DNA from 2 places in the Rhodopila sp. genome. Region 2 is predicted to be linked to the other one. Evidence: predicted binding sites of a transcription regulator. Region 2 holds the regulator's gene; the other holds the start of a gene.
The links. The regulator HrcA, encoded in region 2, represses chaperone genes, less so after heat shock. The targets are predictions, from matches to a motif close to GTTNGCACTCNCNNNNNGNGAGTGCNAAC.
Positions count from the first base shown of each region.

Region 1: the regulator HrcA is predicted to act here: its motif matches at 2,877-2,905, upstream of groES (co-chaperone GroES).

Region 1 covers NZ_OZ255846.1:2,048,552-2,052,761, forward strand. The annotation lists gene ACQY4T_RS10335 (ABC transporter ATP-binding protein) at 1-541, shown strand, start outside; gene groL (chaperonin GroEL) at 738-2,396, opposite strand; gene groES (co-chaperone GroES) at 2,459-2,773, opposite strand; gene ACQY4T_RS10350 (usg protein) at 3,097-3,357, shown strand; gene ACQY4T_RS10355 (hypothetical protein) at 3,354-3,557, opposite strand; gene ACQY4T_RS10360 (COX15/CtaA family protein) at 3,729-4,210, shown strand, end outside.
Region 2 covers NZ_OZ255846.1:920,536-924,745, reverse strand. The annotation lists gene ACQY4T_RS04880 (class I SAM-dependent methyltransferase) at 1-829, opposite strand, end outside; gene hrcA (heat-inducible transcriptional repressor HrcA) at 1,435-2,532, shown strand; gene ACQY4T_RS04870 (nucleotide exchange factor GrpE) at 2,797-3,456, shown strand; gene dnaK (molecular chaperone DnaK) at 3,828-4,210, shown strand, end outside.

The sequences.
Region 1 (4,210 bases), 1.1 Mb from region 2:
AATCCGCCGCCTGCAACGCCGCCTGGGCGTGACCAGCCTCTACGTCACGCATGACCAGGTCGAAGCCATGACGCTGGGTGACCGGCTGCTGATCCTGCATCAGGGCACGCCAGCACAACTGGCCACCCCGATGCAGGTGTTCGAGCGTCCCGCCGATACCTACGTCGCCGGTTTCGTCGGATCACCGACAATGAATTTTCTCCCCGCGCGACTGGTCCACGACGGCACCGCGGCGCAGCTCGACGCCGGTCCGCTGATCCCGCTGCAAGGCCGTCGCCCCGGTGATGCCGTCACCCTGGGCATTCGCCCCGAACACCTGACGCTGGGTGGTGGCGACTTGGCGCTTACGGTCAATCTGATTGAGCCGCTTGGTTCGGCGACCCTGGTGCATGGCCGGATGTTGGCTGATAACAGCGAAACGATCATCGTGAGCGTTCCCGGCGTCGTCGGACCAACCGAAACGATCTCGGTTTCTGTCCAGCGGGAACACGTTCATATCTTTGACCGGACAAACGGAAAGCGCATCGATCCGGTCAATTGATCGGCGACGGTCGTGGCCGATCGGGTTGCCCCATCTGCTCGCAAGTAATCCGCGCCCGCCACGCCCCGGACCGCCATCATCTTACCACCCGGCGACCTGGTTCGGTTTGTCGCGTTGCAGTCCGATGTTGGCGAAAGAAACGGGCCGCACCCTCCCAGGTGCGGCCCGCGTCGCCTAGCTTGCCGAACGATCCGGACTAGAAATCCATATCGCCCATGCCGCCCATGCCGCCCATTCCGCCACCACCACCCGGCGGCATCGCAGGACCCTTCTTCTCCGGCTTCTCGGCCACCATCGCCTCGGTCGTCACCAGCAGGCCCGCCACCGACGCGGCATCCTGCAACGCCGTGCGCACCACCTTGGTCGGGTCGATGATGCCGGCCTTCACCAGATCCTTGAACTCGCCGGTCTGCGCGTCGAAGCCGAAATTGTACTCGTCCTTCTCCAGCGTCTTGCCGGCGATCACCGCGCCGTCTTCACCGGCGTTCTCGGCAATCTGGCGCAGCGGAGTCTGGATCGCCTTGCGCACGATCTCGATCCCGAAGCGCTGGTCGTCGTTGTCGGCCTTGATCTTGCCCAGCACCAAGGATGCCCGAGCCAGCGCAACCCCGCCGCCCGGAACGATGCCTTCCTCGACCGCCGCCCGAGTCGCATGCAGGCTGTCGTCAACCCGGTCCTTGCGCTCCTTCACCTCGACCTCGGTGCTGCCGCCGACGCGGATCACCGCCACGCCGCCGGCCAGCTTGGCCAGCCGCTCCTGTAGCTTCTCGCGGTCGTAGTCCGAGGTGGTCTCCTCGATCTGCGCCCGGATCTGCCCGCAACGGCCCTGGATGTCGGCCTTCTTGCCGCCACCCTCGACGATCGTGGTGTTTTCCTTCTCGATCAGGATCTTCTTCGCCTTGCCGAGATCGGCCAGCTTCACGTTCTCCAGCTTGATGCCGAGGTCTTCGCTGATCACCGTGCCGCCGGTCAGGATCGCAATGTCCTCCAGCATCGCCTTGCGGCGATCACCGAAGCCAGGCGCCTTCACAGCCGCGATCTTCAATCCGCCGCGCAGCTTGTTCACCACCAGGGTCGCCAGCGCCTCGCCCTCGACGTCCTCGGCGATGATCACCAGCGGACGGCCGGACTGCACGATGCTCTCCAGCAGCGGCAGCATCGGCTGCAACCCGGACAGCTTCTTCTCGTGGATCAGGATATACGGCTGATCCATGTCGGCGATCATCTTCTCCGCATTGGTAATGAAATACGGAGACACATAGCCGCGGTCGAACTGCATCCCCTCGACCACGTCCAGTTCGGTCTGGATGCCCTTAGCCTCCTCGACGGTGATCACACCCTCGTTGCCGACCTTCTGCATCGCCTCGGAGATCATCTTGCCGATATCGGCCTCGCCGTTGGCCGAGATTGTTCCGACCTGCGCGGTCTCCGCCGGAGTGGTGATCTTGCGGGTGCGCTTCTTCAGCTCCTCGACCACCGCGGCGACCGCCTTGTCGATGCCGCGCTTCAGGTCCATCGGGTTCATCCCGGCGGCCACCGCTTTGGACCCTTCACGCACGATCGACTGCGCCAGCACCGTTGCGGTGGTGGTGCCGTCACCGGCGATGTCGTTAGTCTTGCTGGCCACCTCGCGCACCATCTGCGCGCCCATGTTCTCGAACTTGTCGGCCAGCTCGATCTCCTTGGCGACGGTCACGCCGTCCTTGGTGATCCGCGGCGCGCCGAAGCTCTTGTCCAGCACCACGTTGCGACCCTTCGGGCCCAGCGTGACCTTGACCGCGTCGGCCAGGATATCGACGCCACGCAGCATGCGCTGACGGGCCTCGCTGCCGAAGCGAACGTCCTTTGCAGCCATTGTTCGTATTCCCTTGTCTATCTGTCTTCGATCGTCCCAGCCGCCGCATCAAAGCCGCCGGATTACGCGGCCTTCCGCTTGCTGGCGGTCTCGGTGATGATGCCCATGATGTCGGACTCCTTCATGATCAGAAGCTCCTCACCATCCAGCTTCACCTCGGTGCCGGACCACTTGCCGAACAGGATCTTGTCGCCGGCCTTGACGTCCAGGGTCACCAGTTGCCCGGCTTCATTGCGCGCGCCGGGGCCAACCGCGATGATCTCGCCTTCCATCGGCTTTTCCTTCGCCGTGTCGGGGATTATAATTCCACCGGCGGTCTTTTCCTCGGCGGTCAGACGCCGGACCACGACCCGGTCATGCAGGGGACGGAAACTCATTTTATGACGCTCCTGAGTTCGTTCTCGATCAGTGATTGAACGGCAGTGATTGAACGGATCGCCACAACCGAACCACGGCCTCCGATGAGCGCCGCGTTAGATTGTTAGCACTCCCGGTCCGGGAGTGCCAGCGATCTAGCCCCACCCGGCCCGCAAGTCAAGCACTAGCAGCACTCTCGCGTATGGAGTGCTAAGCAGTTGAATTTGCTGTGCTTCCAGTTGCATGTTCCGCCGCCGTTGAGACATCATCCGGTAATCTGCATGGCTCGTCACGTTGCGACGCTCGCCGGCGACAGCGCGCTTGGTAGGAAAGCTGGAAACCCATGACCCTTGTTCGGCAGTTGCAAGACTATCGCCTGACCACCGCGGAAATCCTCTACCACCTGCCGGACCACCCGAACCTGCTGCAGACCTTCATCTGGCAGGATCTCGACATCGCTCCGCGCTATCCGGTGCTGCACAAATTCCTCGATTTCTGGATGCGCGAGATCGAGGGCAGCCTGCACTCGGTCCGGGTGGCATCCGCAAGCCTGGTCAAGCCGCCCACCGTGGCACACGCCAACGCTCTGCTGCGCCTGCATTAGCGACCACGGTCGGGCCCGGCCCCGGGATGGTCGGCCCCGGCCACCGCCGACGCCGGCCATTCGGCGTTCGACACCGATGCAGTCGCGGCCTGCACCAAGCCGACCTGGACCAAGGCGGCCTGGTCCAAGCCGGCCTGCATCAAGCCGGCCTGCATCAAGCCGGCCTGCATCGAGCCGGCCTGCATCGAGCCGGCCTGCACCAAGAGCCGGCCTGCACCAAGAGCCGGCCTGCACAAGGCCGGCCTGTGCCAAGCCGATCTGCGCCAAGCTGGCCTGTGCCAAGCCGACCTGCACCAAGCCGACCTGGACCAAGCATGACAAAACCACCCAAAGCGCTTTTGTAACCGCCCGGCCCACCCTATAGAAGGTGGATGCCCTTCGACGTGCACGATTACCCCGCCGCCGCACGCAGCGATCGCGCCGCCACGCGAAACAGCCGCCGGCTGGTCGCCATCTGGCTGTTCACCGTCGCCGCGATGATCATGGTCATGATCCTGCTCGGAGGCATCACCCGACTGACCGGTTCCGGCCTCTCGATCATGGAGTGGGCGCCGCTGATGGGCGCGCTGCCGCCGACCAGCAACGCGGAGTGGCACCGGCTGTTCGCGCTGTATCAGAAAATCCCGCAATACGCCCTGGTGAACCAGGGCTTCGGCCTCGCCGGTTTCAAACAGATCTTCTGGCTCGAGTGGACCCATCGTCTATGGGGCCGCTTGATCGGCGTGGTGTTCCTGCTGCCGATGCTTTGGCTCTGGGTCACCGCGCGGATCGAGCGTCGCCTGATGCCCCGTTTAGGCCTGCTGTTCCTGCTCGGCGGACTGCAAGGCGCGGTCGGATGGTTCATGGTCGCATC
Region 2 (4,210 bases):
CATCCGGGTTTGCGACCAGATAGGCTTCCGGGTCGAAATCCGCTGGCACAGGCAACTCTTTTCTCAGCACGACCAGATCCTGATAATGCAGCCCAGGAGCGCAGTTCCAGTTTCCGTAATGGATCGATTGAGGACGCTGGAACTTGCTTTCGAGGATCATATCGAGCAGCGTCGACTCATCGAATCCCACGGCGCTGTTCGGCCCATTGAACGTATCAATCACGACGTTCGCGCTGACATCCATGCCGCCTCTGAACAAATTCGAGCGGGCCGAGGCAACGCTCGCCCGGGAGAATGGGTTAAGTATAAAAAATGACAATACTGCGGTGGCCTCGTTCTTGAGGCGGTTCCAGATTGTGTCCAGCATCGAAACCGTTGCTGCCCGATCGAGATGTGTGAACACCGAAAAGGCGGTCACCAAATCGAAGTCCTGGTCCAGATCCTCGATGTCTTCCAAAAGCACTATATTGGCATCGTGATCGATGAACTCGGAGTACTTCGGATTGTCCTGCCGCAACGTATGGAACTGGAAATTGGGATGGCGTGAAGTGATCTCGCGCCGGCAAAAACTGACTAAACCAGGAATGATGTCCACGCCGACGAAGCTGGCTGTCGGTAGGAGATAGGGGGCGAGAGCAGCCGCCGTGCGACCGCAACCACAGCCGATATCCAAAACCCGAGATTCGCGACCGACGGCTCCAAGCTTCCACAATACTTCGCAAGAGAGTTGCCCAACCCCTTTGGCGTCTCCTCCTCCGACAAGGTCATTCAGTGAAATGCCTTTCAGGCGTTCGGTCGTCATCAGACCCCAGACCGTATCCATCGTCATCCGAATCTCCCAGGGACTATGCGACTTCGGCTCGCAGGGCCGAACCAGACATGCCGAACCAGACATGGAGCCGTTCGACGAGTGGGACCAGATTAATGAACTTCGCTTATGGCCGCCAGTGCGCAGTCCATATCGATGTCGGCAAGCCGTGTGAGTCGCAAGGTTCGAGGCGGCGCTCCGATGGCCCGGAAGGAGCCGCGATCGAAGACGGGACAAACAACAGATGTGAGACGCGTAAGCTTGCCTCTGGCTGCACGATCTGGGGACGCTTCGGATGGAAATGCGCGAAGGTTTCCCGTGCGCGTGCAACTCAGCCGCCCAGTCGCTACAACTGCCATTTTGCAGGCGGTTTGCCAGGGTAATCGCATTTGGATTTCTGTCGGCGCTGATCTCTGGACGCAGCGTGACCAAGGGAACCGGGGATGAACGCCGATTAGGAGTAACGCAGAAAACTTGGTCCAAAAACTTTAGTCTATCTTGTCCGCATCCGGGGTCCCAGCATCGTGCGTTCGAGGCAAGCGCAATGGCCTGGATAGTTTGCTTAAAGCCATGGACGCCACCCCACGTCGCTTGTAAGATTAAAGGTTGGAGTGCAAGCAATGAACATGTCCGTCCCGCCATCCAGCCGGTTTCCGCGGTTTCACGGCCGGACACAGCCAACGCCACCGCTGCCACCTGGGCTGGACGCTCGGTCGGCCGCGGTGCTGCGGGAAATCGTCGAACAATACGTCGCCACCGGCGAACCGGTGGGATCGCGCACGCTGGCTCGGCGGCTGCCGATGAGCCTGTCGCCGGCGACCATCCGCAACGTGATGGCGGACCTGACCGAGGCTGGGCTGCTGTTCGCGCCGCACACCTCGGCCGGGCGGCTGCCGACCGATTCGGGGCTGCGGCTGTTCGTCGATGGATTGCTGAACTTCGGCGAACTGACCGAGGATGAGCGGGTGTCGATCTCGGCGGCGCTGGCGGCCTCGGGGCGCAGCCTGGAGGACACGCTGGCCGAGGCCAGCTCGCTGCTGTCGGGGCTATCGGCCGCCGCCGGGCTGGTGCTGGCGCCGAAATCGGAAGGCGCGGTAAAGCATATCGAGTTCGTGCCGTTGGGGTCGGGGCGGGCGCTGGTGGTGCTGGTGAACAGCGACGGGCAGGTGGAAAACCGGGTGATCGAGACGCCGCCCGGGCTGCCGCCGTCGGCGCTGCAGCAGGCCAGCAACTACTTGAACGCCAAGCTGTCGGGGCGGCCGCTGGCCGAGTTGCGGCGCATGGTGGCCGACGAGATGGCGGCCAACCGCACCGAACTGGACACTCTGTCGACGCTGGTAGTGGCGGCCGGGCTGGCTACCTGGACCGGCGAGGGTCGCTCGGGCAGCCTGATCGTGCGCGGCCAGGCCAGGTTGCTGTCGGATGTGACCCAGATCGACCGGCTGACCGCGATCCAGGCGCTGTTCGAGCGGCTGGAGGCGCAGGAGACCATGCTGCGGCTGCTGGAGCTGGCCGAGCAGTCGGACGGGGTGCGGATCTTCATCGGCGCGGAAAGTGGGGTGTTCAACACCTCGGGCGTGTCGATGGTGGTGGCGCCGGCGCGCAACGAGAACGGCCGGATCGTCGGCGCCATCGGGGTGATCGGGCCAACCCGGATCAATTACGGCCGGATCATCCCGGTGGTCGATTATACCGCTCGGGTGATCGGGCAATTGCTGGGCTGAGCCGGGCCAGCGTTGATGAAATCGCAACAAACGCGCTGAAACAGGTTGTTCTTGGCGACCGCGTCGCCTAACTGATGGGGCGCCCGATCGTCCTTCCACAGCATTGCCGCGCACCCGGACCCCTGGAGCGAGGACCCCTGGATCGGGGACCGCTGGATTGGGGACCCCAAGATGGTGACGATGGCGAAGTCGTGGATGACTAGGCCGAGCCCGGCCATTACACGGTGGGGCTAACGCGAGATCAAGCTTTAGCCGAGGCGTAGAATGACCATCGATCAACAGCCACACCAGGACAGCATGTCAGATCATAGCGCGGCCGGACCCGAGGACTTGACCAACGCGGCGGAGTCCACAGCGTTGGATGACGCCCGCGATGGGGCCTCAGACGAGGCGCTGACGACGGAGCAATTGATGCAGGCGGCGACCGATCGCATTGCCGCGCTGCAAGCGGAAGTCGAGGAGATGAAGCAGCGCTGGATGCGGGCCGAGGCGGAAAATGCCAATGTCCGCAGCCGGGCGCGCAAGGATGTCGACGACACTCGGCAGTACGCGGTGCAGAAGTTCGCCACCGACGTGGTGGAAGCGGCGGATAACCTGAAGCGCGGCATCGACAGCCTGCCGCCGCCGTCGGACGACCAGCCGGCGATCGTGGCCAAGGTGCGTGAGGGCCTGGAGGGGGTCGAGCGCAGTTTCCTGGGTACGCTGGAGCGTAACGGCATCAAGCGCGATGATCCGGTGGGGCAGCCGTTCGACCCCAATTTGCATCAGGCGATGGCGGAGCAGGAGAGCGACACTCAGGCTCCTGGCACGGTGCTGCAGGCGTGGTCCAAGGCATGGACGCTGAATGGACGCCTGCTGCGTCCGGCCATGGTGGTTGTCGCCAAGGCGGCGAGCGAGGAGCTGGCCGGGTCAGCGAAGGGTTGAGCGGGCGGACGCCTGGACGCCGGAAAGTTGGGGCGCGGGCACAGTCCGGGGCGCGGCAGAGTTTGACGCTTGTGCGGGCAAAGTTGGGGCGCGGGCAAGGTCGGGCGCGGACAGAGTCGGAGCGAAGGACGTCGGGGCGCGGAGATCGGTCGTGATGCAGAGATCGGTCTCGATGCGGGGAAGGGTGTGGGTGACCGAGGGCTGGATACCGACAAAAGCCTTGGCAGGATCGGGTATTGTGACGAATTGGAACGAAAAAATCGGCGGCAACCCTTGTCCCAGCGGTCCGCATCTCATACATCGGTCATATTCGCCAAGGGGCAGTGCCGGTGCTTCGGGCCTCCGCTGTCCGCTGAAAGGAGCTTATTAGAATGAGTAAAGTGATCGGTATCGATCTTGGTACCACCAATTCATGCGTCGCGATCCTCGAAGGCAAGGACGTCCGGGTGATCGAGAACGCCGAGGGCGCGCGTACCACGCCCAGCATGGTGGCGTTTACCGATAGCAGCGAGCGGCTGGTTGGCCAGTCCGCCAAGCGCCAGGCGGTGACCAACCCGACCAATACGCTGTATGCGATCAAGCGGTTGATGGGCCGGCGCTATGACGATCCGCTGGTGGCCAAGGACAAGGGGATGGTGCCCTACACCATCGTCCGCAACGACAACGGTGACGCCGCGGTCGAGGCCAAGGCGCAGAAATACTCGCCGAGCCAGATCAGCGCGTTCATCCTTGGCAAGATGAAGGAGACCGCCGA